DNA from 2 places in the Ferrimonas sp. genome. Region 2 is predicted to be linked to the other one. Evidence: predicted binding sites of a transcription regulator. Region 2 holds the regulator's gene; the other holds the start of a gene.

Region 1 (15,101 bases), on a different contig from region 2:
TAGATCCTTAAGCTCAATCCACTCCTGGCGGCCCTTGTGGAGGGCGGTAATGCCCGCTTCATAGAGGCACACCGGGTGATCCGCCGGATACCAACGCCTGAGTTTGTCCACCAGCCTCTGACGCTCCTCTTTCTGGCTGCGCTGGATGGTGGTGAAGGTGGTGTCACCGGCAATGGAGACCTGCCACAGCACCAGATGGCACTGCAACATGGGCTCGAGCTTGTAGAACAGAAACTGACTGGCCTCCACATGGCAGATCCCCGGCTCAGCGGGGTCCAGGTTCAGGTCGGCATAGATGCAGGCATCGGCGCCGATGCCCGGATGCATGGTGACCGGCAGGGCCAGCTCCTGCAGCTGCTCAATGCAGAACTTGGGTACCACGGCAAACACGCGGGGATGCCCATAGAGGGCCATCACCACCCTCTCACCGGCAGCCACGGCGCTGACCACTTCATCGGCCATGGCATGGTACGCCCTTGGCCTGTCTTCCTGCTCGGTATAGTGGCGGTGCAGTGAGTGGTTGTTGGGGTTGAGCTGATCCATGTACTCCTGTGCCACCGGGTGAGTGACATGATGGAATACCCTGTCGGCACTGCGGATCAGGCTCTCTGTGAACATGGTGGTGTGGCGGGGAATGCTGATCCCCAGCCCCACAATTTCTAAACGTCCCTGTTTCATCTTTTAGCTTCCTTCAAATACAAACACTTGGTTGCCGCCTCCTTGACGGCCCTCATCCAAGGCCTTATCGGCCTTGAGAACCAGCTCATTCAGATCGCGCTGGCGACTGTAGCCGCACACCCCCAGGGTGGCGGTGATGCCCCGACTGAGATCCATCTCATCGGTCGGCAATGATTCAATAAGGGAGCGAATCTGCTCTGCCAGCGTCACCGCGGCAGGGCGCGACATATCAGGCAGAAGCAGGGCAATCTGATTACCTCCGGTACGCCCCAGTATGGCGGACTCCGGCTTTATCGCCTTGAGTTCGGCGGACACCCGTTGCAACACCCCATCCCCCACGCTGTAGCCATGCTCCAGGTTGAGGGATCTGAGCTCATCAATTCTCAGCAGAATGACTGACGCCGGAGTGGCCGGGTCGAGACCGGCGCTGCGGCGCTCGGCGCTCTGCAGCCAGAACCAGCGGCTGAACAGCCCGGTAAGGCCATCAAAATGGGCAAGATCCTTATACAACTTGCGGCTGCGGCCCATGCGACGATTCACCAGGGCCATGCCCACAATGCCAAAGGCGATGGCGGCGCTGACGGCAATAAACCCCTTGCTGCGGGCCCGCTCCTGCTCCAGCTCTGCCTCATGGGCCTTCTGCAACGCCTGGGCCTCTTTCACCTGGGCCTGGTGCTGCAATGAATCCATCTGAATCTTCTGAACCGCCAGAGTGATGTTATTGTTCTTCTCAGCCGCTTCCTGCTGCGCCTTCAGCGCCTTGCTGTAGTGCTTGGCCGCCTGCTCGAACCGTCCCAGAGCCAGATCCACCTCCGCCTGCAGAGACTCGAAATTCTCCTGCATCGCCGGGGTCTGGGTGCCGCTGAAGCGCCCGAAGAACTCCTCAATCACCTGTTGTGCCTCCTGGTAGCGCTCCAGGGTCACCAGTACCTTACCCTTGTTGTAAAACAGGGCACCCAGGTTGAGCTCGATATTGCCCTTGATCTGCATCTCCCAGGCTCGATTCAAAAGAGTCAGCGCCCGCTCATTATTGCCGATCTCCATATCGGCCTGGGCCTGCTGAATCAGGGCGGCAATCACCATGTAAATGTTATCGAGATTCAGGCAAACCTCATTGGCCTGGGCGTGGGCCCGCTCAATCTCCTCCCGATTTCCCCGCATCTGATGAATGTTGAGTACCACCATGGTGTTCAGACAATCGAAAGAGGGATCCCCCTGATAGGTTGCCTTGGCCCGCTCCGCATAAAACAGCGCCTGCTCAGGATCGCCAATGCTGATGTAGACATTGGCCACGGACATAAGGATGTCGGCCTTGCGCTGATCGTTCTCTACCTTATCCAAGTATTTCAGCGCTTTAAGATAGAGCCCAAAGGCCTCCACCTCCTCCATCAGGTGATGGGAAGCGATGGCCTGCAGCTTGAGGTTATACACCAGCTCACCATAGAGCCCCAGCTCTTCGGCACACTCTGCGGCACGCTTGGCGCGGCGAAGCCCGTTGTGATTCTCACCCAAGCCAAGATGGCTTAAAGCCGCCAACTGCAGGGTTTTGCACAATTGATGTGGTTTCAGATAGTTGAAGCGTTCGAGCAGTTTTTCCGCCTGCTTCAGCGCCAGGGTTGGCTGCTGGCGGGACATCTGTTCCAGCTCCACTATTTTCGCCTCGGTGGAGCCGGGCACGGGGGGTGCTACTGCCTCTTCAGCAATAGCCAGGGTTGACAGGAAAAGGGTCAGAACAAGAGAAATAAGCTGCAATGGCATGGTCCACTCACTGGAACAGAATATTGGGGGAGCAACTCCCCCAATAAAATCGCTTAGGTCAGCCCTGTTTACCGGCACCCATGGAGGGCAGAGTAATCCAGGTTACCCAGGTGGTAGAGAAAGGAATGGTCTTGTCGTCATCCCCGTCTTCGCTCAGCTGAAGAATCTGGTCACGGCTCTCCTGGTCGAGCTTCAGCTCGTCGCATACCAGTCCAGGAGAAACAGAAAAACGCTCGGCCAGATCCGCGTCCAGCCCCAGCTTAATCAGTAGCTTCTGTGCTTCATTAGTCATCACACTCTCCTTGTGCAATCAGGATAAGGGTAGGTTTATCGGAATCACTTCATCGAATTTATTGAAATAAATCAATCCGATTTGCCACCGAACCCAGATAGATTCACTAGCCACTCCGAATCTTGGATGCTAGCAGGAGAGTACAGGTGCCACAACCGCTAAGTTGTAACATCTGTCAAAAAAAATCAGGGTTTTTCAGCCATTTCTGGAACCAGCAACTGAGGGTCCAGACGCTGACCAAACCAATTGATGCGCCAGTCCAGGTGCGGGCCGGTGACACGCCCGGTGGCACCCACTTCAGCCACCTCCTGCCCCTGACGAACCTCATCCCCAGGCTTCACCAAAAGGCGGGACAGATGCAGGAAGGAGGAGGAGACACCATAGCCATGATCGATGATCAGGGTGCCGCCGGAGTAGAACATGTCTGGCACTGCCAGGGTGATGACGCCATCCGCCGGCGCTACCACCCGGGTTCCGGTGGGCGCCGCCACGTCCACGCCAAAATGGGGGCGCTTGGGCACTCCGTTGTAGACCCGCTGGCTGCCATAAACGCCGGTGATGGGACCGGAGAGCGGCCAGATAAAGGTCTGTTGCCAATCCACTCGGTCGGAGTCTACCGCCCTGGCCTTCTTCACCTGGGCACTGTCCTGACGGGCGCGGGCAATATCCTCCGGCTTAGGCTCCATGATGCGCTTGGCGATCCCTTCGATTCGCTGAATACGATAGGTGCGCTCAGTCAGGGTGAGGGGATACTCGGTGGCTTCGCCACTGGCTGACGTCACCACCACCTGGTGCTCCAGTTCGGCATCCCGACCGAAGCCAAACACCAGGTTACCCTCGGCATCGGCTCGAACAGGCTGACCATTCAAGGTGACCTGGCTGCCCGGCTCCACCTTGGCCCGAACCAGAGAGCCCTGGGTCAGGGGATCCCTCAATTCCAGGGCTGACGCATAAGAAAGAGTAAAAAGAGAAAAGAAAACAAGGCTCAAACTGCGGAACATGTCACATCCTTATAGGCGAAGGTAGATCCAATCCGCTATTATAGGCGGCGTCTGTACCCAAACAAGAGCATAAGAGCGGCCCATGAGTATCACACTGATTAAACGCGCCACCCTGCTGAACGAAGGGATCCGTCAACAGGGCGATCTGCTGATCGCCGACGGTCGCATCCAGAAAATTGCCCCGGAGATCGACGCGCCAGAAGGTGCACAGATCGTCGACGCGGAAGGCAAACTGCTTATCCCCGGCATGATTGATGACCAGGTTCATTTCCGTGAGCCGGGTCTGACCCATAAGGGCAATATCCTCTCGGAGTCCCGTGCTGCGGTGGCCGGTGGCATCACCAGCTTCATGGAGATGCCCAATGTAAACCCCCAGACCACCAATGCCGACGCCCTGGAAGCCAAGTACACCCGCGCTGCGGAGGTTTCCGTGGCCAACTACGCCTTCTACCTGGGCGCCACCAACGACAACCTGGAAGACATTCGCAACCTGGATCCCCAGGCGGCCTGCGGCATCAAGATCTTCATGGGTGCCTCCACCGGCAACATGCTGGTGGACAATCGCGACACCCTGGAAGCGATCTTCGCCAGTGCCAAGGTGCCCGTGGTCACCCACTGCGAAGACACACCGATGATCGACGCAAATGAGGACGCCGCCCGGGCCAAGTATGGGGAAGCGGTGCCCATGAAGCTTCACGGCGAGATTCGCTCCCGAGAAGCCTGCATCAAGTCCACCAAGATGGCCATTGAACTGGCTAAGGCCCACGGCACCCGCCTGCACGTGCTGCATATCACCACCGCAGACGAGTTGGCCCTGTTTGAAGCCCATAAGAGCCTGGACAGCCTGGCAACGGCCAACATCACCGCCGAGGCCTGTGTCCATCACCTGTTCTTCAGCGACAAGGATTACGACACCCTGGGTGCCCAGATTAAGTGCAACCCCTCGGTGAAGACCGAGCGTGACCGCCAGGCACTGCTGGATGCGGTCAAACGGGACGTCATCGATGTCATCGCCACCGACCACGCCCCTCACACCTGGGAAGAGAAGCAGAACACCTATTTCAAGGCGCCATCCGGCGTGCCCCTGGTGCAACATGCCCTGCTCTCCCTGCTGGAGCATGTCCATGATGGTGTGCTGAGTCTGGAGTCCGTGGTTCAAAAGACCAGTCACGCGGTGGCCGAGCGCTTCAACCTGAAGGAGCGAGGCTATCTACGTGAAGGCTACCACGCAGACTTGGTACTGATTGATCTTGAGAAACCCTATCCGGTAAGCAAGGACAACCTGCTCTACAAGTGCCAATGGAGTCCATTCGAGGGCTATACCTTCCGCTCCACCATTGCCGCCACCTGGGTCGGCGGCATCATGGCCTATGACGGACAGGAGGTGATCTCCGAGCCGGTAGGTCAGAGGCTGAGCTTCGACCGATAGTACCAATTGCAGTTGGTATGAATACAAAAACGCCGGGCAATGCCCGGCGTTTCTTCTGATGTCATCAGGGTTCAGAGCTTGAGTCCGGCTTCCATCCCCTTCTTATCCGCAACCGCCCGAGGCGCATCTTCGTGGTGCCACATACCGCTTTCTGGGTAGGGTTTGAGCTCAGCCCGACCCGCGGTGTGTCTCAGCTGCTGTTGCAGTTCGGTCCAAACCTGCTTGGAATGCGGGGTCAGGCGGAAGTGATACTCATACTCCGGATGACGGAACATCAGGATGCCTTTCAGGGCGGGGAGATAGCTCTTGGACGCGTACTCCATGGAGAGAACCACCTGTTGCTCCTCACCCATCTCATCGGTATAGGTCACCGTTGAGACCACAGGGCCCGCCAGATGTTTACCTACGGGTACCTTGAAGCAAAGCTCGAAATCATCGGCACTTACCCCTTCCACAACCCGATGGGCATCCAGAGTCTGCGGAACATAGGGCGCAGACGCGCAACCGGTCAGAGCCAGCACAAAGGCTAAAACAATTGTTCTCATGGCTCCCCTCCCTTAATCGACCAGATAGTATTCAACTGTGGACACCACTCTAACTTTTTTACGGTGTGGTGTAGTTGAATCCCGGTCACGAATTGAGAAAATCCCCTGCTGGGCACGGCGAATTTTGCCCAGTTTGCTTTGCGAGTCCTCTGCAAAGCGCTGGGCAACCTCGCGAGCATTACGGGTTGCCTGCTCAATCATGGCGGGTTTGAGATCGTTCAGACCGGTAAACAGGAACTCGGTGCGGGCGTTGTAGTCCTGGGATGAGAGGTTCACCCCCTGTTTGGCCAGAGTAAACAGTTGCTGACGCGCCCCCAGAACCAGGTCAACCTTGTCGGTGTAGATGGTCAGGGTCATGCTGCCGCTGTATCTCAGTGGCGAGCTCTCAGGGCCGTAACTCTGTGCCAGCTTGTCGGTGACATTGGGTGTGCTCAGGGTGAGCTCCTCGTCACTGAACCCCTGCAGTAACAGGAACGCCCTGACCTGCTCGGCCTGACGCTCCAAAGCGTCGTAGACCTCAGACAGATCATTGTCTGCGGCTGAAAACTTCACTGGCCAGATGGCAATGTTGGCCGGCACCTCCTGTTCCGCCAGCCCTTTCACCACCACGGTGCGATCCAATAACTTAAACTGTTGTATCCCTTGACTTAAAATGGCCGCTGCTAGGGCCATAGCTACCGCAAGAGAGATGCCTAGGATCAATGAGGATCGATTGGACATCCCTAGCCTCCAAAGTAAGTAGTATTAATAATTGTAATAAGTTTTGGTTTAATACGCCGACTTTCGCCTGACAGCGGGCAAGAAAGAACAGCTAAACCGGCACGCATTTTTCTGTGGTTTGTGTCATTCAACCTGCGCGTCCGTTACACACCTTACCAAAGCGACCCTTGGGTGCAAAAACAAAAAAAGCCGATGTTTCCACCGGCTTTTTCCTAAAGACTGCTGTTAAAACACCAGATGTGCCATGCCTGCAATCACCGGCAGAGACACCAGGGTACGGAGCAGGAAGATAACAAACAGCTCGAAGACGTTGATAGGAATGCGGCTACCCAACAGCAGGGCGCCAACCTCTGACATGTAGATAAGCTGAGTCACCGACATGGCTGCAATCACGAAGCGGGTCATCTCGTTGTCAATGCCGGCAGCGATGATGGAGGGGATAAACATATCCGCAAAACCGACCACCATGGTCTCAGACGCTTCCTGAGCAAAGGGGATCTGCAGCATCTCCAGCAGAGGGACAAAGGGCGCGCCCATCCAGGCAAACAGCGGGGTGTACTCCGCAATAACCAGGCCCAGGGTACCAACGGCCATCACCACAGGCAGGATACCAAACACCATGTCCACGGCGTTCTTGATCCCCTCTTTCACCACATTCAGAGGGTTTTCGATGCGATCGGCGGTCTTCAGCGCGTTCAGGTAGCCGTAGGAGAGGACACTGTGACCCTGAGGGATCATCTCGGCGTCAGCAGCACGGGTACTGCCATCGATCAGCAGATCCTTTTTGCGACTCAGTGGAGGCAAACGGGGCACGATGATGGCCACTACAATGCCCGCCACACAGATGGTGGCGTAGAAGGGCACGAACAGGTGCTCCAGTTTTACCTGAGCAATCACCACCAGAGAGAAACTGATGGACACCGCAGAGAAGGTGGTACCGATCACCGCCGCTTCCCGCTGGGTGTAGAACCGGTCTTCATACTGTTTGCTGGACATCAGAATGCCCACAGAACCATCCCCAAGCCAGGAGGCCAGACAGTCGATGGCTGAACGGCCAGGCAGATTGAATACCGGACGCATGATCTTGGTCAGCAGGGTACCGATGAGCTCCAGCAGGCCAAAGTGGGTCAGCAGAGGCAGCAGCAGGCCGGCGAAGATGAATACCGCAAACAGGGTAGGCAGCAGATCACCGAAGACGAAGCTGCCGGTATCACCGCTGATGATCATCTCAGGGCCGGTTTTGGTCACCACCATGGCCACGAAGATGGCGCCAGCCAGGCGAGTGATAAACCACAGTGGGCTGACATTGAGCAGGCTGTTGAGGAAACCGTTGCCGGTGACAAACTTGGGCTTGAACAGCTTCACCACAGTGGTGGCCAGGCCCATCAGGATCACCACGGCAGCGACCACGTTGGGCAGTGCATCGCCAATCACCGCTTTCAGGCCGTTAGCCAGAATAGCGATAGGAATGGTCAGTCCCTCTTCGTAGATCACCGGGGTCATAAAGAGCAGTACCCCCAACAGGGAGGGCAGCAAGAACAGCATCAGGTTTCTGCTGGTTTTCACCTGACTGTCGTCAGTTGCGTGCTTATGCATGTGTGTTGCCTTGTATTTTTTTTCTGATGTACACCGGCTGTCGTTCCCAACCGGCTCACCTGGAATTGAGGTTCGCCTATGCGATTGCTGCGCAGGTTAGCCGATGCCAACCACATTGTAAAATATAAATTCTGGCTTTATGCATAAATATGAGCACAAAAAGCCAATTAAGGGACGAATTGAATATAAATTCGCTTTTTGGGCAAACGGTTACCGATCTGAGTTTTTACATCCCAGAAACAAAAAGGGCCCCATCTTAACGACGAGGCCCTTTTTATGCGATCAGGCTCACGCTTTCAAGCGTCTTTGCAACTGGTCCAACAAATTTGGCGGTACGCCTTTGATGGTGATGGTGTCATTCACCTGGTCCCACACCACCCTTTCGCCCAGATGGTGGGCATCGAAGGAGACAGAAACGCCACCGCCGGTTCCTGAGAATTTCTTCAGCTGACGCAGAGTGCTCTGATCGCCGGGGAAGGTCTCCTCCAGATCGTACTCTCCGGCTGAGGTAAACTGGTAAAACTCCTCAGCCCCACGATCAGCAAACTCATCGGCGATGTCCTGAAGCTGAACTTCGCCTCCGGAGCTTATTTGGGTCTTGCAGTAATCGAACACGGCATCACGGCACTGCTGGCGCTCATCGGCGTCCAGGTCGGTGGTCGCTACATAGTCTTCCAGCGCCTGAACCAGTTCCTTGTTCTGATTCTTGGCGTTCACCCCTTCCACACATCCCATAAAGTCCAGGAAGAAGTCGGCGACTTTGCGCCCTGCCCGCCCCTTGATGAAGGAGATGTACTTCTTGGAGGATGGGTCGGCACGCCACTCGCTGAGATCGATGCGTGCCGCCAGCTGCAGATTGGAGAGATCCAGATGTTCACTGCCGTGTACCTCCATCTCCTGTGATACAGACACACTGGGCTTGGGCGACATCAGTGCCACGAACAGATAATCACAGGCGATGTGGTTGTAGGACGCCAGCAGCAGATAGCCCCCCTGGGCGAAATCGTACTTTCCCAGCTCCGCTTCAAGCAGCTTGCCCGCCTGGCCACTGAACTCCACGAAGCCCAGGTTGCCGGTATGCCACTGTGTCAGGGCCTCCGAAAACGCCTCATTGGCTTCGCCATCGCCTTCAGGTACGCCAAAGTAGCCATATCCTTTGCCCGCCTTAGCGGTGTAGAGACGATGCAACTCACCGAGCAGCTCGTCCAGGGCGTCGGACTGCTCCAGAGGCTGCGGACGCAGCTTACAACGCAGCTGGCCCTCACCGTCCCTCTGCACTGCATGCAGAATCGCCTGATCAATCTTAATCATCTTGTTCCTGGTGTTAGTGGTTCACGCACAGATCGGCTATTATACTGCGCCTTTGAATCAACATAACAGGAAAAGCCATGGCTATTCTGTCCAAATACAGCAATGACCAAGTGGAAAAGTTGCTGAACGAGCTGCTGCTGGTACTGGAAAAAAACCAGACCCCTACCGATCTGGCCCTGATGGTGCTGGGCAACTGCGCCACCGACATCATCAACCGTGATGTGGCTCCCGGCGCACGCAAGCGTCTGGCCGAGCAGTTTGGTCAGGCTCTGCTGGCGTCCGTAGACAGCCGCCACGACGCCTGATGCCTAAGAGGTGTCCCACCCAGTGGGCCACCTCTCTCCCTTTAGGGGTCTATCCTCCAAAACAGGCAGGATTTACACCACTTTACTGGTATAGCGTCTTGTTTCCGCTTAGGATATGAGCTCCTAATAAGGAATACTGCCACATCCATGCACGCAACCGATCTGCAAAGGGACAAAGTCTCCCGTCTGGTAACCTGGGGTCACTGGTTTGCCTTTATTAATGGCCTGCTGGCCGCCATCATCGCAGTTCGCTATGTGAAGCTGCTCGGCTGGCCGGATACCCTGCTTGCCCAATTCTATTCAGTGATCACCCTGGTGGGTCACTTCTCGTTTGTCAGCTTCCTGCTCTACCTGCTGTTTCTGTTTCCCATCAGCCTGATACTGCCCTACTCAAAAATATTGAGGGGCTATGCGGCGATCATGGCCACCCTGGCCCATATGGTGCTGGTGTACGACATCCTGGTGTTCGACCACTACCGGTTGCACCTCAACCCCTTTGTGTTCGATATCTCCTTCGCCGATCTGCCGAAGCTGATCAGTAACCCCTGGCTGCTGGTGGCCCCGGCGGCCATGCTGGCGCTGCAACTGTTGCTGGCCAATGGACTGTGGAAGCGAATCGAACGACTGGCGCGACGCTCCTGGGGCGGCAAGATTGCCACAGTGATGATCAGCCTGTTCCTGGGCAGCCACCTGCTGCACATCTGGGCCGACGCCAATGTCTACCAACCCATAGTCCAGCAGGATGAGATGCTGCCGCTTCACTACCCGGCGACCGCACGCAGCTTTATGGCCAGCCGCGGTATCGTGGATGAGGAAACTCTGGCGGAGCGGGAAACCTCGGCTCAACCCACCAAGCAGCTGACCTACCCCACCAAGCCGATGCAGTGTGTCGCCACCCCAGCCCAGCCCGTGTTGCTGGTCACCGTCGACGCCCTGCGCCGGGATATGATCACGCCCGAGACCATGCCCTTCCTCAGCGAGTGGGCTCAAGGCACCCATGTTTTCAAGAACCACTACAGTGGTTCCAACGAGGCTGGCCAGGGACTCAGGAGCCTGTTGTACGGCCTGTTGCCCGCCTATGAGGCCTCACTGCTGGCCGACCAGAAGTCTCCGGTCCTGACCACAGAGCTGGCCGCCAAGGGTTACAGTCTGGTGGCAGTGGGTGTGGCCGGGTCCCAGCTGGAACCCTCCACCCAGCTGGCCCTGCAAAGCTTTACCCTGAAGCAGGAGCAGCCGTTTGACTCTGCGGCACAGCGCGATGTTCAGACAACGGATCAGGCCCTGAAGCTGCTCCAGCCCGACGACAACAAGCTGGCATTGCTGGTCCAGTACCACGCGCCATCGGTGTACAGCACCCCTGTGGGCTACGTAGGCCTGCCTACGGTGAAACCAGAGCTGGACATCAACGAAGCTCAGGCGGTGCTGTTCAATCAATACCGCAGCTCGCTGAAGTTCTTGGACGGTCAGCTGGCGCGACTGCTGAGCAAGGTGAACAGCAACACCCTGGTGGTGGTGACGGGCAACAACGGCCAGGAGTTTACCAGCCTGCACAACACGCTCAGCCGCAACTTCTCCGATGCCACCACGGGCGTTCCACTGATGATCCGCTGGCCCGGGGATGTGGGCAAGCAAATCAGCTACCCCACCAGCCACTACGCGCTGGCGCCGACCCTGCTGACCAACCTGCTGGGCTGTGGCAACAACCCCGGAGAGTACAGCCTGGGCGACTCCCTGTACGCCCCCTCCACCCTCGACTTCCTGGTGGCGGGCAATCGACGCTATGTGGCCATCAAGACCAAGGACTCCACCACGGTGATCGACAAGCACGGCGACTACCGGGTGTACGACAATGGTCACCACCGCATCCGCGATGCCAAGCTGGACGCTCCCACTCTGCTTAAGGTGATGGGAGAGAATCGCCGACTGTTTGCCAACTGATCCCCAAAAACAGAAAGCCCCGCAAAAGCGGGGCTTTTTTATGTCCGGTCGTCGCAACGCAGCCGAGTTTATACCAATGAATAACCGAATGCTCACCGGGGAATTGCTCGGCTAATATAGCGGTGCGATTTGACGCAGATACTAAGGCTTGTGGAACAGGAATGAGCGCGCCATTGCGTGTTCCATGCCCCCTACTCCCCGATTGGGGTTTGTTGTTGTTGTTCCGGGAGTCACTATGTCCAAGAGAGATAACCAGTCCTTCGTAGACTGGGCCGCCGTGGCCTTTGCCGCTATTGCCCCTGCCGCCGTTTTAAGCCTGCTGGCCGCGGTAAACTGAATATCCCCCGGCCATGGAAGGCCAGCAGCGAAGCGGTCCACAGACCGCTTCGCTGTTTCTTTTACACCACAAGGGCGTCACTGCTCTCCAGCAGATTGAGAAACTCATCGGTATCCTTAACCGACAGCTCAATGTTGAAGGCCTGTGCCAACGCCTCCACCGACGGGTTCACGTCCTCATCGGCGTCGATCAGCCCCCTCATCTGCTCACTGATGGCCATGAAGGCCAGCTTGTCCTGAGCCAGCTTGGTCACTGCGGTCGCTTCGAAGGCGTCGGTGTTGAGCTTGATCTGCGCCACCCTATGCTCAAAGATCTCCGCCACCCGCTTGGAGCGCAGCTCTGCCTTGGTGGAGAAGATGTCGGCCTGGTCCAGCAGATACACCACCAGCACCGAAGCCACCCCACTTAAAGTGCTCAGGGCGATGTCCTTGATGAAACCCTTGGGCAGCGCCGACAGAATGCTGGCCTCGAAGTAGTAGACAACAAAACCTGCCGCCGTGGCGGCAAACAGTTTGACGATGGCATCGGCCTTCTGGGCCCGGCTCATGGCCGAGTCGGGCTGCATCAGGATCTTGCCGGCCCCCACCAGGGCGGAGAAGCCCTCGGAGATCACCTTCATCACCGTCTTGAACATGCCGGTGACCAAGCCCAGCACCCCTTCAATCAGGATCTTGAAGAGGTTGCTGAGAAAATCTTTCGCCCCCTGCAGCAGGGTGGGCAGCACTTCCCGCTTCAGATACCGCATCAGCCTGGCCATACGCAGCTTCAGGCCCTCCAGAGCGGTGGCAGCCCCTACCCCTTCGGCAAAGCCATGTCGCACCGCATCCATCAGCTCATGGAGCAACGGCTTGATCATGGCGATGATGCCGTGGCCTATGGCCTGGTAAGCGCTTTGCTCACCGGCCTGCTTTGCCGCTTTTTGAGACACGGCCCACTTGTTGTCTTTCAGGTTCTCCATGGCCTTGTGTTGGGCCTTTTTATGGATCGCCTTCTCCGCCTGGTGCTGCTTTTTCACCGACGCGTCATAGGTCTCATCACTGTTAAGAGATAGCTTTTCTAAGCGCTCTCTCTCATCTGTGGTCAGACGCTTGCCCGACGCCTGCTTGGCTTCCAGAGCACGCTTTTGAGATTGCAGCTCAGAAAAGCTGCGCGCGCCTTTGGCACGGTTAAAGCGGTTGGAGATCTCCACCAGGTTAAAGTCACCGTCGGTGATGGCCACCAGATCCTTCTCGGTCAAAAAGGCGTTATTGGCATAGCGGTCATTGATCTGCTTCACCGGCACCACGTGATCGGTATCCACTGCCCGCCAGTAGTTGCCCTTCTCTTTGGCGGTATCCTGTTTGCGATAGACCCGCACCCTGCTGCCATCGTCGTTCACTTCCAAGTCGCTGTAGCCCTGAGCGGCCCCCCCAAAGTGATTTTCCTTATGCTGCTCCCGGTTCTTCTCCTTGGTCATGGAGGCACGCACCTTCTCGTCATAGTGTCGCGCCTCACGCATGGCATCCAGTTGCTGACGCGACTGCTGGGCGTCGTCGCTCAGGGTCGTCCCCTCGCCATAATCAAACTGCTGCACCTCATTCCATACCCGAGAGGCTGAAAGGCCGGTGCGGTTGAGCTTAAGATCCTTGTGGCTGATGATGCCGTCGAGCACACTCAGCGCCATGGGTTTGATCAGTTCATCCATCACCGAAGACCTGGACTCAAACTCCTGGTACACAGACTCCAGTACCTCGAGGGAATCCCGCTGCTCATAGAGCTCAAGATCGATGAGTACGCTGCTCGCCTGCAGGGGCGACACGCCATTAAGCTGGGCCAACACCGCCTCGCTGGTCAGTGTAGGCTGGGCATGCTGTTCCATTGTCGAGACTCCCATCAGGCGACTTTGAGCACGACGGCGCGCTCAAACAGGGAGGCGGCCTCTGTGGCTTCCCCATCGATGACGGCCCCTTCCCGGCTCAGGTAACTCATCTGGGCCATGCGCTTGAGCACCACAGAGAGATTAAACAGGGCCTGAAACTCCTTGATGTGCGCCACAGGCAGCAAACGGAAATCCAGCTTGGCGGCAAACATCTCCGGGTTCATCCCGACCTGCAAAATACGCTGAGAGTTGATGCCATACTCGAACCTGTCCAGCAGGGCACCATAGTTGGCGATCAACTGATCGAAGTAGAGTTCAACCTGACCGATGGACTGCTCCACCACCTCAATCTTGGTGAGCTGAGCTTCCATCTTGGCAATCTCCTCCTCCACACGAGCTGCCTCATCTTTGACCTGCTGCAACGACTCCTTGGCCTTCTTGCGGGAGTAGATCCCCAGGGTCAGCACCGACAAGGCCACCTCACGAAAACCCAGGTTGTCGAAATCGATCTCAAACAACTCGGCCTTGGAGCGAACCCCGGATGGGGAAGCGACTTCCATCAGCTTGTTGTCAAAAAACTCTTCGAAGTGGCTGCCGGCTACCCGGACGTTATGAAGCCGATTGGCCAGGGCGATGAACCGGGGAAACTGGCTGTCGAAGATCTGCTGCTTAAAGCCATTGATCGCCTTCAGCCGCCCCTCAATGGCCAGGCTCCGAGCCTCAACCTGCTCCTGGTACAGTTTCTGCTGCCGCTTATAGCGGGCCATCAACTCTTCGTGCAGCTTCTTCGCTTCCAGAAACTTGTCTTTGCCGGTCACCGCATTCCAAGCCTTGGAGCAGGCACTCTTAACCTTGCTGACCGCTCTGGACGCACAGCTGCGTATCGAGCTCCATACCCGTCCCAGCATACTCAGGCCTCCACCATCTGATAGCCCTCGGCCACCAGATCATTCATGGCCGCCACCCAACGCTCGATGCGGCGCACCTCGAAGTCCTCCAGGTCAAAAGCGTCAGACAGCCTTTGAATAAACGCCCGCTCATGGTCACAGATGGCACTGTCGGCCAGCATGATGCCGCACAATTCGATCATCACCGCCTTGCGGTGACCTGTGCTGCCCGAGGAGAGAGCCTCGATGGATTCGGTCACCTGCTTGTTGCCGGCTTTCGCCTGATAGCCATGCAGGTCACACTCATGCACAAAGGAGTTATAGATCTCCAGCTCTTCAGACTTGAATTCGCCATTGAGTCCCATGGCGTACCGGGCCAGGTTGAGGAAATGCTGACGCTCTTTTTTAGGAAGAAGGTTTAAAAACATCGGATATGCCTTTTGAAT
Region 2 (15,101 bases):
CCGAACTGGATGGCGGTCGCAGGGTTCACCAGGCCGCCGTTGTTCTGGAAGTCCAGCTGTTTGCGAACCGATTCCACCTTGGTCATGTCGACGAAGCGGAACTGGCCACTGCGCAGCAGTCGGGTGCTGATGGTGTCGGTGATGGACTCGGTATCGATGTGCTCCGAGGTTTTGTTCTTGATCTTGTCAACGAACACCACGGGGCGGCTGTCGCCGGTGAGTCGGATCACCGACGGGGTGGTCAGCATGGAGTCCACCATCTTGGCGGCCACGGATTGCAGATCCGAAGAGCCAAAATCTACGGTGACGGTTTCGGTTTCTGTGGCATCCCGGTACTCCACCTTGGACTGACAGCCGCCGAGCAGGGCGATGGCCGCAATGGCCACGATCAGTTTTACGCTTTTCATCTTGGGTCTTCCTCTTACAAAATCACTGAGTGCATCCGGATCCCCGGGCCGGTCTTCACCGCCCAGACCAGGGTGGTTCGTCCCGCTTTGACTTCCACCGGCTGCGGGGTACCGTCGATGGCCAGCTGATACTGGCCGGGAGTGACCGCCTTGGGCCACATCCACGCCTGGCGGGGCAGGGTCAGCCAGCTTCGCCGGTCCGCCTGCTCCGTCAGGGCATTGAAAATCTGCATGGCGATGGCGCCAACGTCACCGCCCTTCTTTTCCGCCCACTCATTGGTGCCCGCCTTGGCGGCCACCCTCAGGGCCTGGCGCAGGACGATGGCGGGATACTGCTCCTGCAGGGCCCGCACCGCCAGGGTGTCGATCTCACCGATAAGCTGGGCTTCCCCCTGGTAGGACTCTGATCCCTTCAGGCTCAGCTTGACCCTTGAGCTGGGTGCAGGCAAGCCCCGGTAGGTGGGCAGGGAGACCTGCTGATAGTAGCCGTCGATGGTGAAGGGGATGGTGACCGACTCCCTGGCCGGCACATAGCCGGTTTCCAACAGCACCACCACCCGGCCCTGGCCCGGGGCCATCTCCGCTGGCGCACCAAACTGGCGGCGGGCGCCGTCGCAGTCAATATCCAGTTCACAGGAGAGGCGTACATACTCGGCCCCGAGCAGGCTGTTGTCCGGGTAGGCCTGCAGCGCCTTGCGCAGGTCGATAAGGGCGTCGTTGTCCTCTCCCTGGGCTTCAAACAGAATGGCGTTCTGATACAGGGTGTAGCTGTTGATGAAGGAGTTGGTGGCGTTGCCTCCCAGAGAGTCCAGCTTGGCCAGCTCACGGTTGAGTCCGGCACTGCGCAGGGTCTTTATCTCGTCCCTGTCCTCGTACGCCCTCAGTGCCAGGGTCTGGGCCTGATCGGCCCGCCGCGCTTCCACGGTGGCGCCGGTGAGGTCACCACTGAGCAGGTAGTTGAGAGACTGATACTGGTGAACCAGCACCCGCTCATAGGCCTGGCCCCGGTAGGGGATCAGGTTGTCGGAGATGGTGGCGCCGGCGGCCTGGCTGCTGAGGTCGCTCAGGCTGACCAGGGCCTTCCAGTCACGCTGGTCGTATTGGCTCAAGGCCTGTTCAAAGTAGCGGCGGCTGGCGTCGAAGTTGCCCTGCAGTTGGGCGACCCGCCCTGCCTCCTGGGCGTACAGCAGCCGGTCCTGCCCCTGCAGCCCGGCCTCCAGGGGTTTCAGTGCCTGGCCTTTGCCGTTGTCCAGCTGGGCTTTCACCTCGCCCATCTGCGCCGGGTAGGGCAGGAACAGCGAATTGGAGGCGCAGCCAGACAGCGTCAGGCTGGCGAGGGCAACCAGGGCAAAGGGTTTGATCATGACTGCCCCTCCCTGAGCCACACCTCGGTGGCCATCAGGTCGCGGTTGTCCTCGACCCGGTCGAGGAAGGTGAGGCCGCACAGGTGATCAAATTCGTGGCAGAAAATCCGCGCCACAAACCCCTTCAGGCGAGTGTGGTGTCGCTGTCCACAGAGGTCATCGAAGCTCACCTCAACCCACAGAGGACGACAGACCCGTCCGCGGATACCGGGTACCGACAGGCACCCCTCCCACCCCATCTCCTGCTCGGTGGACTGAGCTTCGATGCGGGGATTGGCCATCACCAGGGGCTCCATCTGCGGCGCGTCTGGGTAACGGGCGTTGGGGCGTGAGGCGATGATCATCAGCGCCAGGCTGTGGTGCACCTGGGGCGCGGCGATGCCAACGCCTCCCTGATCGTCCATCTTCCGGCGCATCCCCTCGGCCAACTGGGATACCTGAGGATCCGGCAGCTGGACGGCACCGGCGTGCTGGCGCAACACCGCTTCGCCCAGCAGGGCGATGGTGAGAGAGTCTGGGGAGGGGGTGGTCTGGCTCATATCAGTAATGGGGTGGTGGGGTCTCTTCCGCCTGGGTTGCGATCTGGCTGGGGCCGGTGGCCATCATCTTGTCAGCCAGCTGTTTGACCTGGCGCTGCATCAGATCCAACCGCTGGTTCAGTTCCACCACGGTCTGGTTGAGGCTGTCGATGGTCTCCTCCTGGAACGCCACCTTGGTTTCCAGCTCGCTGATTCTTTGTTCGGTTAGGGACATACTGCTGTGCTCAATAAGAGATGACTCACTATCATAGAGGAATGCCCCTCGGGTTTCATGTGTGGATGCGCAGGGATTGGACTGCGGCCCTCGGTACCCTGAGTTACACTTTAGTTCGCGATACTTTTGATAAGACCCTGATATGGAATATGAGTTCAAACACGGCCTCACCGGAGAGCGGGAGGCAAGGCTGTCCATGGGCCACGAGGCCTTTGGCCAGTTGCTGACGGAAGAGTTGGGCCGGCGTGAGTTGGTCGACCAGCTTCTGGGTCAGTTGCGTCAGGCCAACGGGCTGGCGGAGCGGCGCTTCGGCCTGGGGGAGTGGACCCTGATCCTGGAGCAGGGTGAGGTGATGCTGAGCCACAATGCCCTGGGCATGGAGCAGGATCAGGAGCTGGATCCGGATGTGGAGCTCTACGATCAGGAGAGTGAATCCTGCTGTGGCCTGGAGGACCTGTGCCAGCTGCTGGAGAGCTGGCATAGGTTTCTGGGGCGTTAGGGCCTGCCGGTCAGGTAAGCCCCAAGGCAGGATTACTTCTGCAATACCTTTACTGCCAGCTCAACCCGGGAGCGGCAATCGGTCTTTCTCAGCAGGTTCTTTACGTGCACCTTGACGGTGCCTTCACTGATGAACAGCTTCTCCGCCAACAGTTTGTTGCTCATCCCCTCGGCAATCAACCGGGCGATCTCCTGTTCCCTGGGGGTGAGTTCCTGCCACCAGCTGTCATCCTCATCCCCTGAGCTCTGCAGGTAGGATTGCAGACGCTCGGTGATCACCTGCTTACCGGTGATCACCTGCTCAACCTGGTTCAGAATTTGCTCAGGCTCGCTGTCCTTGAGCAGGTAGCCGTCGGCTCCGGCCTGGATCAGGGTGCGCACATCCTCGGCGGCGTCAGACACGGTCAGGATGACGATGTGGCTGGTGACCTCCTCCTGGCGCAGCGCATTGAGGGTATCCAGGCCCGACATCCCCTTCATATTCAGATCCAGCAGGATCAGGTCAGGCTCATCCTCGGCCACCGCCGCCAGGGCATCCACGCCCGAGCCCACTTCGGCAAACAGGTCGTAGCGATCATCCAGGGTCAGCAGTTGACAGATGCCTCGTCGCAGCAGGGGATGGTCATCCACGACCATCACGCTCCAGGGCTTACTCATGCTTATCGTCCTCTTGTGGTCTGAATATTACCTTCACGCACAGGCCGCCACCGGGGTTGGAGATGAACTTCAGTTCCCCACCCAGCTTGCGTGCACGTTCATGCATGATACCAATTCCGAAATGGTTTTCTCTCTCTTTCACGTTTTCGATACCTATGCCCGTATCGCACACACTGAGTTCGATACGGTCATCCTCCAGAGCGAGGGCACTCAGGGTGATGGTGTCCGCCCCGGAGTGTTTGATGGCATTGAGTACCGCCTCCCGGCTCAGCTGCAGCAGATGCACATGCTGCTGGGGGGAGAGCGATGGGGTGTTGAGGTGATAGTTGAGCACCAGCTTGCTCTCGGACCTGGACTCCAGCGGTTCCAGCATCTGTTCCAGGCTGGCCTTGAGATCCTGCTCGGAGATGGTGAGGCGGAAGGTGGAGAGCAGTTCCCGCAACTGTTGGTAGGCCTGGTTGGTGCCAGAGACGATCTCCTCCATCGCCTGGTCCCTCAATTCCTGGTTGTTGGCGGCGATGGCCCGCTTGAGCAGCGAGGTCTGGATCTTCATGTAGGCAAGCACCTGGCCCATGGAGTCGTGCAGCTCCCGGGCAATGGTGCCCCGCTCCTCCATCAGGGTCAGCCGCTCCCGCTGCTGGCTGGCGCGGTTGAGCAGCACCGCACGGGCGACGATGATGGCGAAGTTGTGCAGCATCTGCGGTGGCAACGGGCCGTGGCCAATCAGCGACAGGGTGCCCAGGCGCTCATCCTCAAACACCAGGGGCTCGGCGGTGGAGATGGGGGTGTTGCGGTTGGGATCCCCCAGTGTCATGGTCAGGTCTTTGCGACCGTCGATGGTGAGGGTGACTCCATTGGCGCCTGTGTGTCTCTGCAGACGCTCCAGGGCCTGCTGCATGGTGTCTGAGCCCAGGCGATCCCGGTGGAACCATAGGGAGGTCTGATAGAGGAGCAGCAGACCGGCGTTGGCCTGTTCCAGCTCCCGGGTCTTCTCCTCCACCTGTTGCTCCAGGTTATTGTAGAGGGTTTCCAGCTCGACGGCGGTCTCCTTGAAGGTGTCACTCAGGGTCTGCAACTCGTGGTATTCACTGTCAGGCAGGTCCAGGTCGAACTTGCGCCGGCTGATGGAGAGGGCTGCCTCCTCCAACTGATGCAGGGGGCGCAGCACCCGCCCGCCCACGGCCCGCATCAGCAGGAAGCCCATGGCCATCACCGTCAGCAGTCCCAGCAACTGGGTGGCCAGCAGCAGCATGGTCTTCTTCTCCGCCTGACTTTCCAGCATGTCCACCAGCATGTCGATCTCATCCACAAACTGGCGCACCTCATTCACATAGGCGCGAGAGTTGCCGTTGAGGGCATAGAGTTTCATCTGGTGCCAGCTGGCGATCACCTGATCGTACTGCTGATGGGTGGAGCCCGGGTTGTACCAGCTGCGTGCCTTGCTCAGCTCATCGGAGTAGAGGATCTCCTCAAACTCGGCAATCTTACGATCCACCACAGTGCTGCCGGCGTTGGCCAGGAAGATCAACTGATAGGAGCGCATCCGCAGGGAGCCGGAGGCGTTGATCGCCTTGGCATCATCCACGCTGTACATCAGGGTGATCACCGAGAAGACCGCCACACCGCCAAAGATGAAAATCACACTGACAATCAGTGACAACACTGTGGTGGATAGGCTTTTGTTGCGGTGCATGACGGGCCCTGTTGCTGAGGTTTGTTGCAAGCCTATCGCCAAGCTCAGGTGAATGACAAGAGAAGTGAGTGATTCACAGGCGAAATCGGGCAGGTTATCTATCCTTAGATGGCAGCCATAGGGCGTGCAGGCCTCTGATGGTAGGAGTTTGGACTGGGGTGGCGGTTGCCATGTCAGGCGTTCGGTTGTTGGTCCAGGGTTCTGCACCGGAATCGAACGACACTGAGCGGAGCTTGTCACTCCGGCCTCTCTGGTCGATACGCCTCGGTTGCCATCTAAAACAGCAATAATGGAGCGCAATCGTGAACAGGATGAAACTCATTGCAGCACTGTTGTGTCTGGTCGCACCTTTGGCCTCCGCCAAAGAGGTGACCGAAGCGGACAGCAGCAAATTCGCCAAATTCAAAAAACAACATGCCAGTTGGCAGCAGACCGAGGAGAGTAAGGAGCTGGTGGATGCGCTGGCCGAAGACCCCAGGCTGGTGGTGCTCTGGGCGGGCTACGGCTTCGCCAAGGATTACAACAAGGCCAGGGGGCACCACTACACCATCACCGACCTGCGCAACACCCTGCGTACCGGCGCCCCTACGGGCAAAGAGGATGGGCCCATGCCCATGGCCTGCTGGTCCTGTAAGAGTCCGGATGTGCCCAGGCTGATCGATACCCTGGGTGAGAAGGAGTATTTCCACGGAAAGTGGGCCAAGCGGGGTGACCAGATCACCAACGAGATCGGTTGTGGTAACTGCCACACCAACAAGGGCAAGCTGAGAATGTCGGTGCCCTTCGCCGAGCGTGGCTTTGCCGCCATCGGCATGGACTGGGAGTCCGCTTCCAAGTCTGACCGTCAGAACATGGTCTGTGCCCAGTGCCACGTGGAGTACTACTTCTCCAAGCCCGACATCATGGTGACCTTCCCCTGGAACAACGGCACCTCGGTGGAGGACATGGAGGCCTACTACGATGCCCTGGAGTTCAAGGACTGGACCCATGGAGTGTCCAAGGCGCCGATGCTGAAGGCCCAGCACCCCGGTTTCGAGACCGCCCGAACCGGCCCTCACGGTCGCAACAATGTCTCCTGTACCGATTGCCACATGCCTCGGGTGACCAATGCCGAGGGTAAGAAGTACACCGACCACAATGTGGGCAACCCCTTCGACCGCTTCGAGTTTACCTGTGGCAAGTGTCATGAGCAGGGCAAAGAGGAGCTGGAGAAGGTGGTGGCTGACTACAAGAAGATGGTGACCGACCTGAAGATTCAGGCGGAAGACCAGTTGGTCAAGGCCCACTTCGAAGCCAAGGCAGCCTGGGATGCGGGCGCTACCGAGGCGCAGATGAAGGACGCCCTGACCGCCATTCGCCATGCCCAGTGGCGTTGGGATTACGCCATTGCGTCTCACGGAGTGCACGCTCATAACCCGGCCGAGGCGATGCGGGTACTGGGTACCTCCCTGGAGCGCAGTGCCGAAGCCCGTGCCATGCTGGCCCGTATCCTGGCGGTGAACGGTGTGACTGCCGAGGTGAAGGTGCCGGACATCTCCACCAAGGCCAAGGCCCAGGCGGTGGTTGGGCTGGATATGGACAAACTCCGTGCCGACAAGGAGACCTTTAAGAAGACCCTGGTGCCCGAGTGGGACAAGAACTACCCGGGTAAGACCGAATAGTTGGTACCCCTTCATCCAAGCCCCGCCCGGTGCGGGGCTTTTTTGTGCGCATTTTTTGTGCACCAAAACAGGGCGAAGCCAGAATAAAAGTGCACCTAATGGTGCATGCTTAGTCAGTCTCAATTGCTCTGTTTTGGTTAAGTTGATGATTTAAAAGAACTATGAAACTTGGCACAGGAGTTGAAATAGCTATGCCATCAGCACTGGATGAGGGATTGGGAAGATGAAATTGGTAAGCGTCATTATCAAGCCGTTCAAACTGGACGATGTCCGGGAAGCGATTGCGGACCTGGGGGTGGATGGACTGACGGTCACCGAGGTAAAGGGGTTCGGCCGCCAGAAGGGCCACACCGAACTCTACCGCGGTGCCGAATACCAGGTGGACTTCCTGCCCAAGGTGAAACTGGAGATTGCCACCGCGGCCGACAAGGTGGACCACCTGATTGAGGTGATCAGCCAGGCGGCCCATACCGGCAAGATCGGCGACGGAAAAATCTTTGTATATGACCTCGAGCGGGCGGTGCGGATTCGTACCGGTGAACTCGACGCAGAAGCGATTTAAGGGGGACGAGAGATGGAAGAGTTAACCAAACTTGGCACCACGGTGTCTGAACTGAGATTTGCCCTGGACACCTTTTACTTCCTGATGTCCGGCGCCCTGGTGATGTGGATGGCGGCAGGGTTCGCCATGTTGGAGGCGGGCCTGGTCCGCTCCAAGAACACCACCGAGATCCTCACCAAGAACATCTGCCTCTACGCCATCGCCTGCGCCATGTTCCTGCTGGTGGGCTACAACATCATGTACGTGGACAACGTCGAAGCGGGTTGGCTGCCCAGCCTGGGCGGGTTGATTGGCACTCAGGCTTCTGACGCGGACCATGCCCTGGAGTCGGACTTCTTCTTCCAGGTGGTCTTTGTGGCGACCGCCATGTCCATCGTCTCTGGTGCCGTGGCGGAACGTATGAAATTGTGGGCATTTCTGGCTTTTGCTGTTGTCCTTACCGGCTTCATCTATCCAGTTGAGGGATATTGGACCTGGGGGGGTGGCTTTGTTTCTGAGCTGGGCTTTGTGGACTTCGCCGGTTCCGGCATCGTACACATGGCCGGTGCGGCAGCAGCAATCGCCGGGGTGCTCCTCTTAGGCGCCCGAAAGGGCAAGTACGGTGCCGATGGCAGCGTGCACCCCATCCCAGGTTCCAACATGCCGATGGCGACCCTGGGGACCTTCATCCTGTGGTTGGGCTGGTTCGGCTTCAACGGTGGCTCTCAGCTGATGGTGTCTGACGCCGAGAACGCCACCGCCGTGGCCAAGATCTTCGTCAACACCAACTCCGCCGCCGCCTTCGGTGCCATTGCGGCCCTGATTGTGTGCAAGTTGATGTGGGGCAAGGCGGATCTGACCATGATCCTCAACGGCGCCCTGGCTGGCCTGGTGGCCATCACTGCCGACCCGCTGTCGCCCTCTCTGGCCCTGGCCGCGGTGATCGGTCTGGTGTCCGGTGGCCTGGTGGTGTTCTCCATCGTCGGCATGGACAAGGTGAAGATCGACGATCCTGTGGGAGCGATTTCGGTACACGGTGTCTGCGGGCTGTTCGGCCTGATGGCGGTACCCCTGTCCAACAGCGACGCCAGCTTCGGCACCCAGGCTCTGGGCGCACTGATCATCTTCGCCTGGGTCTTCACCACCAGTCTGACGGTGTGGTACCTGCTGAAGAAGACCATGGGCATCCGGGTCACTGAAGAGGAGGAGTACCGCGGTATGGACATCGCGGACTGTGGCATCGACGCCTACCCTGAGTTTGTCACCGTCAAGGGAGCGAACTGAACTCCATAAAAACAACAACAACTCTCTCTACTGCAGTTGCGCCCTCCCTTGGAGGGCGCTTTTTTTATGAGTGGCTGATATTCATCCTTTTTCACTCAAGGCATGAGGCAGAGCAAGATCTCAGGTCCTGCCATGGGGCAGACTGATGGGCGGCGATTGCACCGTCGGTGATCGCCGGGTATTTTGTATTGTTATCGGAGTTCGGAGTCACCATGACCACAGACACAGGGAGCGCTATGCCTCGGGAGCAAGCAGGGGTATGTGCAGAGGGCAACCTTCACGGGTTGTATCTGCTGTTTAACGCAGAGGAGCAGGCGGAGCCCGCCCTGAGAGGGGTACTGGCAGAGATCGCCACCTGGTTGCAGGCCTCGGTGGATCAGAACGCGGACAGTGCCTTTAACGGCTTTGTGGCCGTGGGCGCCAACTACTGGGATACCCTCTACCCCGATGCCCGTCCTGACAAGCTGCGCCCCTTCCCCAGCTTCGAGCAGGATGACCGTAAGGCGCCGGTGCAGCCGGTGGACCTGTTTATCCACATTCGCTCCGATCGGGTGGACATCAACCATGTGGCCGCCATGGAGGTGTGTCACCGCCTCAAGGGACTGGTACAGCTGGTGGAGGAGGTGCGCAGCTTCCGTTACCTGGACAACCGGGACCTGACCGGCTTCGTGGACGGCACCGAGAACCCTCAGGGCGTGCACCGTCGTGAAGTGGCCCTGGTGGGGGACGAGGACACCTCCTTCCGTGGCGGCAGCTACATCCACATCCAGCGTTATCAGCACAACATGGATCGCTGGAACGGCATCAGCCTGAAGCAGCAGGAGGACACCATAGGCCGTACCAAGATGGAGAACGTCGAGTACGCCAGCCAGGACAAGCCCCTGACCTGCCACATCAAGCGCACCAACCTCAAGGACGACCAGGGCAAGTCCATGGAGATCCTGCGCCAGAGCATGCCTTACGGCACCATGAAGGAGCAGGGCCTGTTCTTCATCAGCTGCTGCAGCACCCCGGTTCACTTCGAGGCTCAGCTGAAATCGATGATCCACGGCGATGGCCATGGCCACTATGATCACCTGCTGAACTTTACCCAGGCGGTGACCGGTGCGGCGTTCTTTGCCCCCTCCCTGGACTTCATGGAGTCCGCTATCGGCTAAACAGACAGCCATGAAAAAGGCCCGCACAATGCGGGCCTTTCTTTGTCTCGGCTACAGAGCACTAGCCCTTGTAGTTGAACAGGTCCTTGACCGTCTGCAGCGCCTTATCGATGTTGTCCGCCTTGGTGGGGGCAATAAAGATGGTGTCGTCACCGGCGATGGTGCCCAGGATCCCCTCGGGCTTGCCGATGGAGTCCAGCAGGCGGGCGATCAGCTGGGCGGCGCCCGGGCTGGCCTTCACCACGATCATGGCACCGTTGTGGTCCACGTCCAGCACCAGGTTCTTCAGTGGGCTGGTGGCGGTGGGCACACCCAGTTCGGCGGGCAGGCAGTAGACCATCTCCTGCTTGGCGTTGCGGGTTCGGACGGCGCCGAACTTGCTCAGCATGCGTGACACCTTGGACTGGTTGATGGTGCTGAATCCGGCAGCCTGCAGGGCATTGACGATCTCGCCCTGGGAGCCAAAACGCTCCTCTTTCAGCAGGGATTTGAAAACGCGGATTAGCTCATCCTGATTGCGGGTCGACTTCATTCTGGCAGCTCGTTGTTTCTAGAGGGTTATTCATATTTTGCCTCTTTGCCTCTGGATAGGCAACTACAGGCCCGGAATGGCAGTGGAGCAGAGCTCGGGTTAAGGGTCAATAAGAGATTGGTAAAATTGCCTTTAAACCCGTGTTTGGGTATGGTGAGCGCAGACATTCAAACGCGATCCATGTCACATCAAAGGATAGATGGAGAACACCATGAAAGTAGCAGTACTCGGCGCGGCCGGCGGGATTGGCCAGGCTCTGGCTCTTTTGTTGAAACTGAACCTGCCCAAGGGCAGCGACCTGGCCCTGTATGACATCGCCCCGGTAACCCCAGGCGTTGCCGTGGACATCAGCCATATCCCCACCGCAGTGAACGCCAAGGGCTATGCGGGTGAAGATCCTACCCCTGCCCTGGAAGGTGCCGACGTGGTGCTGATCTCCGCCGGTGTGGCTCGTAAGCCCGGCATGGATCGTGCGGACCTGTTCAACGTGAACGCCGGCATCATCCGTAATCTGGTGGGCAAGGTGGCCGAAGTGGCGCCTAAGGCCTGCATCGGCGTGATCACCAACCCGGTGAACACCACAGTGGCCATCGCCGCCGAGGTGTTGAAGAACGCCGGTGTGTACGACAAGCGTCGTCTGTTCGGTGTCACCACCCTGGACGTGATCCGCTCCGAAACCTTCATTGCCGAAGCCAAGGGCCTGGCCCCTGAGCAGGTGAAGATCAACGTGATTGGCGGCCACAGCGGCGTGACCATTCTGCCTCTGCTGTCCCAGGTTGAGGGCGTGACCTTCTCCGATGAGGAAATCGCCTCCCTGACTCACCGCATCCAGAATGCGGGCACCGAGGTGGTGGAAGCCAAGGCCGGTGGCGGCAGTGCCACCCTGTCCATGGCCCAGGCGGCCTGCCGGTTCGGCACCTCCCTGGTGCGCGCCCTGCAGGGTGAGCAGGGTGTGGTGGAGTGCGCCTATGTGGAAGGCAATGGCGAGCACAGCCGCTTCTTCGCTCAACCGGTGCTGCTGGGCAGCGAGGGTGTGGCCGAGGTGCAGAGCTATGGCGCCCTGAGCGAGTTCGAACAGAAGGCTCTGGACGGCATGATGGAGACCCTGGTGGGTGACATCGACAAGGGCGAGGCCTTTGTGAACGGCTAAGCCGTCAGCCAGAGATTAAAAAGGCCCCAGTCGGGGCCTTTTTTGTCTCTGGCGCGTGGGGTCGTGAGCCAGCCCTATACCAATTGATCTGTTAGCTGCGGCGGTCCACGGCGATGCGGGCCAGGGACTCCAGGGCCACCTTGGCGTCGCTGGCCGGCAGAGGGGCCAGGGCGGCGATCGCCTTGTCCGCTTCCTCGTTGGCGCGCGCCATGGTGTACTCCAGGGCGCCACAATGGTTGAGGGCTGCCAGGATGGGGTCGATCTCCTCGGTACCGCCATTCTCGATGGCGGCGCGGATCAGCTGACGCTCCTCTTCGCTGCCTTTACCCATGGTGTAGATAAGGGGCAGGGTAGGCTTGCCCTCGGCCAGGTCATCGCCGATGTTCTTGCCCAGTTCGTCCGCTTCGGCGGTGTAATCCAGTACATCATCCACCAGCTGGAAGGCGGTGCCCAGGTAGCGACCGTAATCGGACAGCGCCTTCACAATCACCTCATCCTGATCGGCCACCACGGCCGCCAGACCGGTCGCCGCTTCGAACAGCTTGGCGGTCTTGCAGTAGATCACCTGCATGTAGCTCTCTTCGGTGGTGTCGGGATCGTTGCAGTTCATCAACTGCATCACTTCACCCTCGGCCAGCACGTTGGTGGCTTCCGCCAGGCCTTCCATCACCTCATGATTCTTCATGTCGGTCATCATCTGGAAGGAGCGGGTGTAGAGGAAGTCACCCACCAGCACGCTGGCCTGATTGCCGAACAGGGCGTTGGCGGTTTCCCGGCCGCGGCGCATGGTGGACTCGTCCACCACATCGTCGTGAAGCAGAGTGGAGGTGTGGATGAACTCGATGATGGCAGCCAGGCGGATATGGTTGTCCCCCTCGTAGCCTACGGATTGAGCGGCCAACAGAGTCAGCAACGGACGCATCCGTTTCCCGCCACCGTTGATGATATAGAAGGAGAGCTGGTTGATCAGGACAACATCAGAGTGGAGTTGCTCGTAGATCATCTGGTTGACCAACTTCATATCGTTGTCGGCCAAGTCTCGGATGGCGTTCAGGTCCATAATATATCCGGCTGTAGGCTGCCAAACTCGGCAGCTGTAAGTATAATGTGCACAGTATGGAAGCGAATTCTACCCAAATTCCACGAGCATAACAGCCGCATTTGCCCATTGATTGAGGTGTCGCTCAATTCGGCCAGATCCTTTCGCGATCTTTTTTATCGTGGGCCTTGCCTGTTTTGTGTCCTTGGCGTAGAATGCCCGGCCATTGTCAACAAGTTTTAAGCCACACCCTGACCCCAACATGGCGCGGTCGGCGTGTGAAGCGGAGTTTTTACTATGTACGCGGTTTTCCAAAGTGGTGGTAAGCAACACCGTGTTAGCGAAGGCCAGACTGTTCGTCTGGAGAAGCTAGACGTTGAAACCGGTAGCACCATTGAGTTCGATAAAGTTCTTCTGGTTGCTAACGGCGAAGACGTGAAGGTCGGTGTTCCTTACGTAGATGGCAGCAAGATTGTTGCTGAAGTTGTGACCCACGGTCGTGGCGATAAAGTTAAGATCGTCAAGTTCCGTCGTCGCAAGCACCACCGTAAGCAGATGGGCCACCGTCAGTGGTTCACTGAAGTTAAGATTACTGGCATCAACGCCTAATTACGGAGTAACGAGAAATGGCACATAAAAAAGCTGGCGGTTCTACTCGTAACGGCCGTGATTCAGAAAGCAAACGCCTTGGTGTTAAGCGCTACGGCGGCGAGTCTGTACTGGCAGGCAACATCATCGTTCGTCAGCGTGGCACCAAGTTCCACGCTGGTGACAACGTAGGCGTAGGCCGCGATCACACTCTGTTCGCCACCGCGAACGGCAAGGTGAAGTTCGAAGTGAAAGGCAAGCAAAACCGTAAATTCGTGAGCATCGTTGCCGAGTAATTCGTTCACCGAACGATCTGCAAGCCCCGCCATCGGCGGGGCTTTTTGCGTCCAAGGGGGGGAGGCGATCCCTGATGATCCCATCCTTGGTATACTATTAGCTGTTTTCCTGACGGGTTAGAGCGATGAAATTTGTAGATGAGGTGCTGATCCGGGTTGAAGCCGGAGACGGCGGCAGCGGCGTGGTGAGTTTCCGCCGTGAAAAATACATCCCCAAAGGGGGCCCGGACGGCGGTGATGGCGGCGATGGTGGCGATGTCTACCTGATCGCCGATGAGAACCTGAACACCCTCATCGACTACCGCTTTGAGCGTTGTCACCGTGCCACCCGGGGTTCCAATGGCGCCAGCGCCAACTGCACCGGCAAGCGGGGTGAGGACAAGGTCCTGTCCGTGCCCGTGGGCACCCGGGCGGTGGACTCCGACACCCAGGAGCTGATCGGCGACCTGACCAAGCATGGTCAGAAGCTGCTGGTGGCTAAGGGTGGCTACCACGGTCTGGGTAACACCAGATTCAAGAGCTCGGTCAACCGCACCCCGAGGCAGAAGACCCTGGGTACCCCAGGTGAGCACCGCGAACTGAAGCTGGAGCTGCTGCTGCTGGCGGATGTGGGGATGCTGGGTCTGCCCAACGCAGGTAAGTCGACCTTTATTCGGGCGGTGTCCGCTGCCAAGCCCAAGGTTGCCGACTACCCCTTCACCACCCTGGTGCCCAACCTGGGCGTGGTCCGGGCCAACGCCTCAGAGAGTTTCGTGGTGGCGGACATTCCTGGCTTGATCGAAGGGGCTGCCGACGGCGCCGGCCTGGGGGTTCGCTTCCTTAAGCACCTGGAGCGTTGTCGTGCCCTGGTGCATCTGGTTGACGTGGCACCCATTGATGAGAGCGATCCTGTGGAAGGGGCCAAGGCGATCATCAAGGAGCTGGAAACCTATTCGCCCAAGCTGGCGGCCAAACCCAGAATCCTGGTGCTGAACAAGCTGGATCTGGTGCTGGACGAAGAGAAGGATGAGTTGGTGCAGCGCATCGTCGACGGCCTGGAGTGGGACGGTGACGTGCGCACCATCAGTGCCCTGTCCCGGACCGGCACCGATGACCTGATCCAAGAGCTGATGGCGATGCTGCGCGATATGCCTCGTGAAGAGGAGCAGCAGAGTGACGAGGAAGAGGTGGAGTTCAAGTGGGAACACCACCATAAAGAGCAGATGGATCAGGCCGTTGTCGAAGAGGACGACGATGACTGGGATGACTGGGACGACGACGATTACGACGTCGAAGTGGTCTACCAGCGTTAATCTGAACAGTGAAAAAGGGGCTTCGTGCCCCTTTTTGCTGGCCGAAAAAGAGTATTATTCGAAGAATACACCTGTTTGTAAGACGTGTTTTTGGGGAGTCTGGGGTTGGAACTCGCTCAGCAGAATGAGATCACCCGGCTGGCGGTCAGAGCCGCTCAGCTGATGTTGGCCTGGGGGGCCGAGAGTGAA

The links. Region 2 encodes ArgR, which controls arginine synthesis, uptake and breakdown. Its sites were predicted from a motif close to ANTGAATANNTATTCANT; they were not measured.
Region 1: a site for ArgR is predicted at 8,198-8,215, ahead of ACN0RV_RS15740 (YjiH family protein). Genes of this name have one in related genera too.

Annotation. Positions count from the first base shown of each region.
Region 1 is NZ_JBLXDO010000021.1:2,285-17,385, reverse strand. It holds gene ACN0RV_RS15775 (SAM-dependent methyltransferase) at 1-678, opposite strand, end outside; gene ACN0RV_RS15770 (diguanylate cyclase domain-containing protein) at 682-2,328, opposite strand; gene ACN0RV_RS15765 (hypothetical protein) at 2,495-2,728, opposite strand; gene ACN0RV_RS15760 (M23 family metallopeptidase) at 2,914-3,729, opposite strand; gene ACN0RV_RS15755 (dihydroorotase) at 3,812-5,158, shown strand; gene ACN0RV_RS15750 (hypothetical protein) at 5,230-5,703, opposite strand; gene ACN0RV_RS15745 (SIMPL domain-containing protein) at 5,716-6,423, opposite strand; gene ACN0RV_RS15740 (YjiH family protein) at 6,649-8,019, opposite strand; gene yejK (nucleoid-associated protein YejK) at 8,308-9,330, opposite strand; gene ACN0RV_RS15730 (DUF1414 domain-containing protein) at 9,408-9,635, shown strand; gene ACN0RV_RS15725 (DUF3413 domain-containing protein) at 9,783-11,573, shown strand; gene ACN0RV_RS15720 (hypothetical protein) at 11,972-13,768, opposite strand; gene ACN0RV_RS15715 (DNA repair protein) at 13,783-14,676, opposite strand; gene ACN0RV_RS15710 (TerB family tellurite resistance protein) at 14,679-15,083, opposite strand.
Region 2 is NZ_JBLXDO010000016.1:51,366-66,466, reverse strand. It holds gene lpoB (penicillin-binding protein activator LpoB) at 1-407, opposite strand, end outside; gene ACN0RV_RS14120 (COG3014 family protein) at 422-1,771, opposite strand; gene def (peptide deformylase) at 1,768-2,310, opposite strand; gene ACN0RV_RS14110 (SlyX family protein) at 2,312-2,524, opposite strand; gene ACN0RV_RS14105 (YacL family protein) at 2,667-3,023, shown strand; gene ACN0RV_RS14100 (response regulator) at 3,056-3,679, opposite strand; gene narQ (nitrate/nitrite two-component system sensor histidine kinase NarQ) at 3,672-5,372, opposite strand; gene nrfA (ammonia-forming cytochrome c nitrite reductase) at 5,684-7,033, shown strand; gene glnK (P-II family nitrogen regulator) at 7,257-7,595, shown strand; gene ACN0RV_RS14080 (ammonium transporter) at 7,608-8,858, shown strand; gene ACN0RV_RS14075 (Dyp-type peroxidase) at 9,071-10,015, shown strand; gene argR (transcriptional regulator ArgR) at 10,077-10,547, opposite strand; gene mdh (malate dehydrogenase) at 10,759-11,697, shown strand; gene ispB (octaprenyl diphosphate synthase) at 11,789-12,757, opposite strand; gene rplU (50S ribosomal protein L21) at 13,034-13,345, shown strand; gene rpmA (50S ribosomal protein L27) at 13,363-13,620, shown strand; gene cgtA (Obg family GTPase CgtA) at 13,746-14,912, shown strand; gene ACN0RV_RS14040 (threonine/serine exporter family protein) at 15,075-15,101, shown strand, end outside.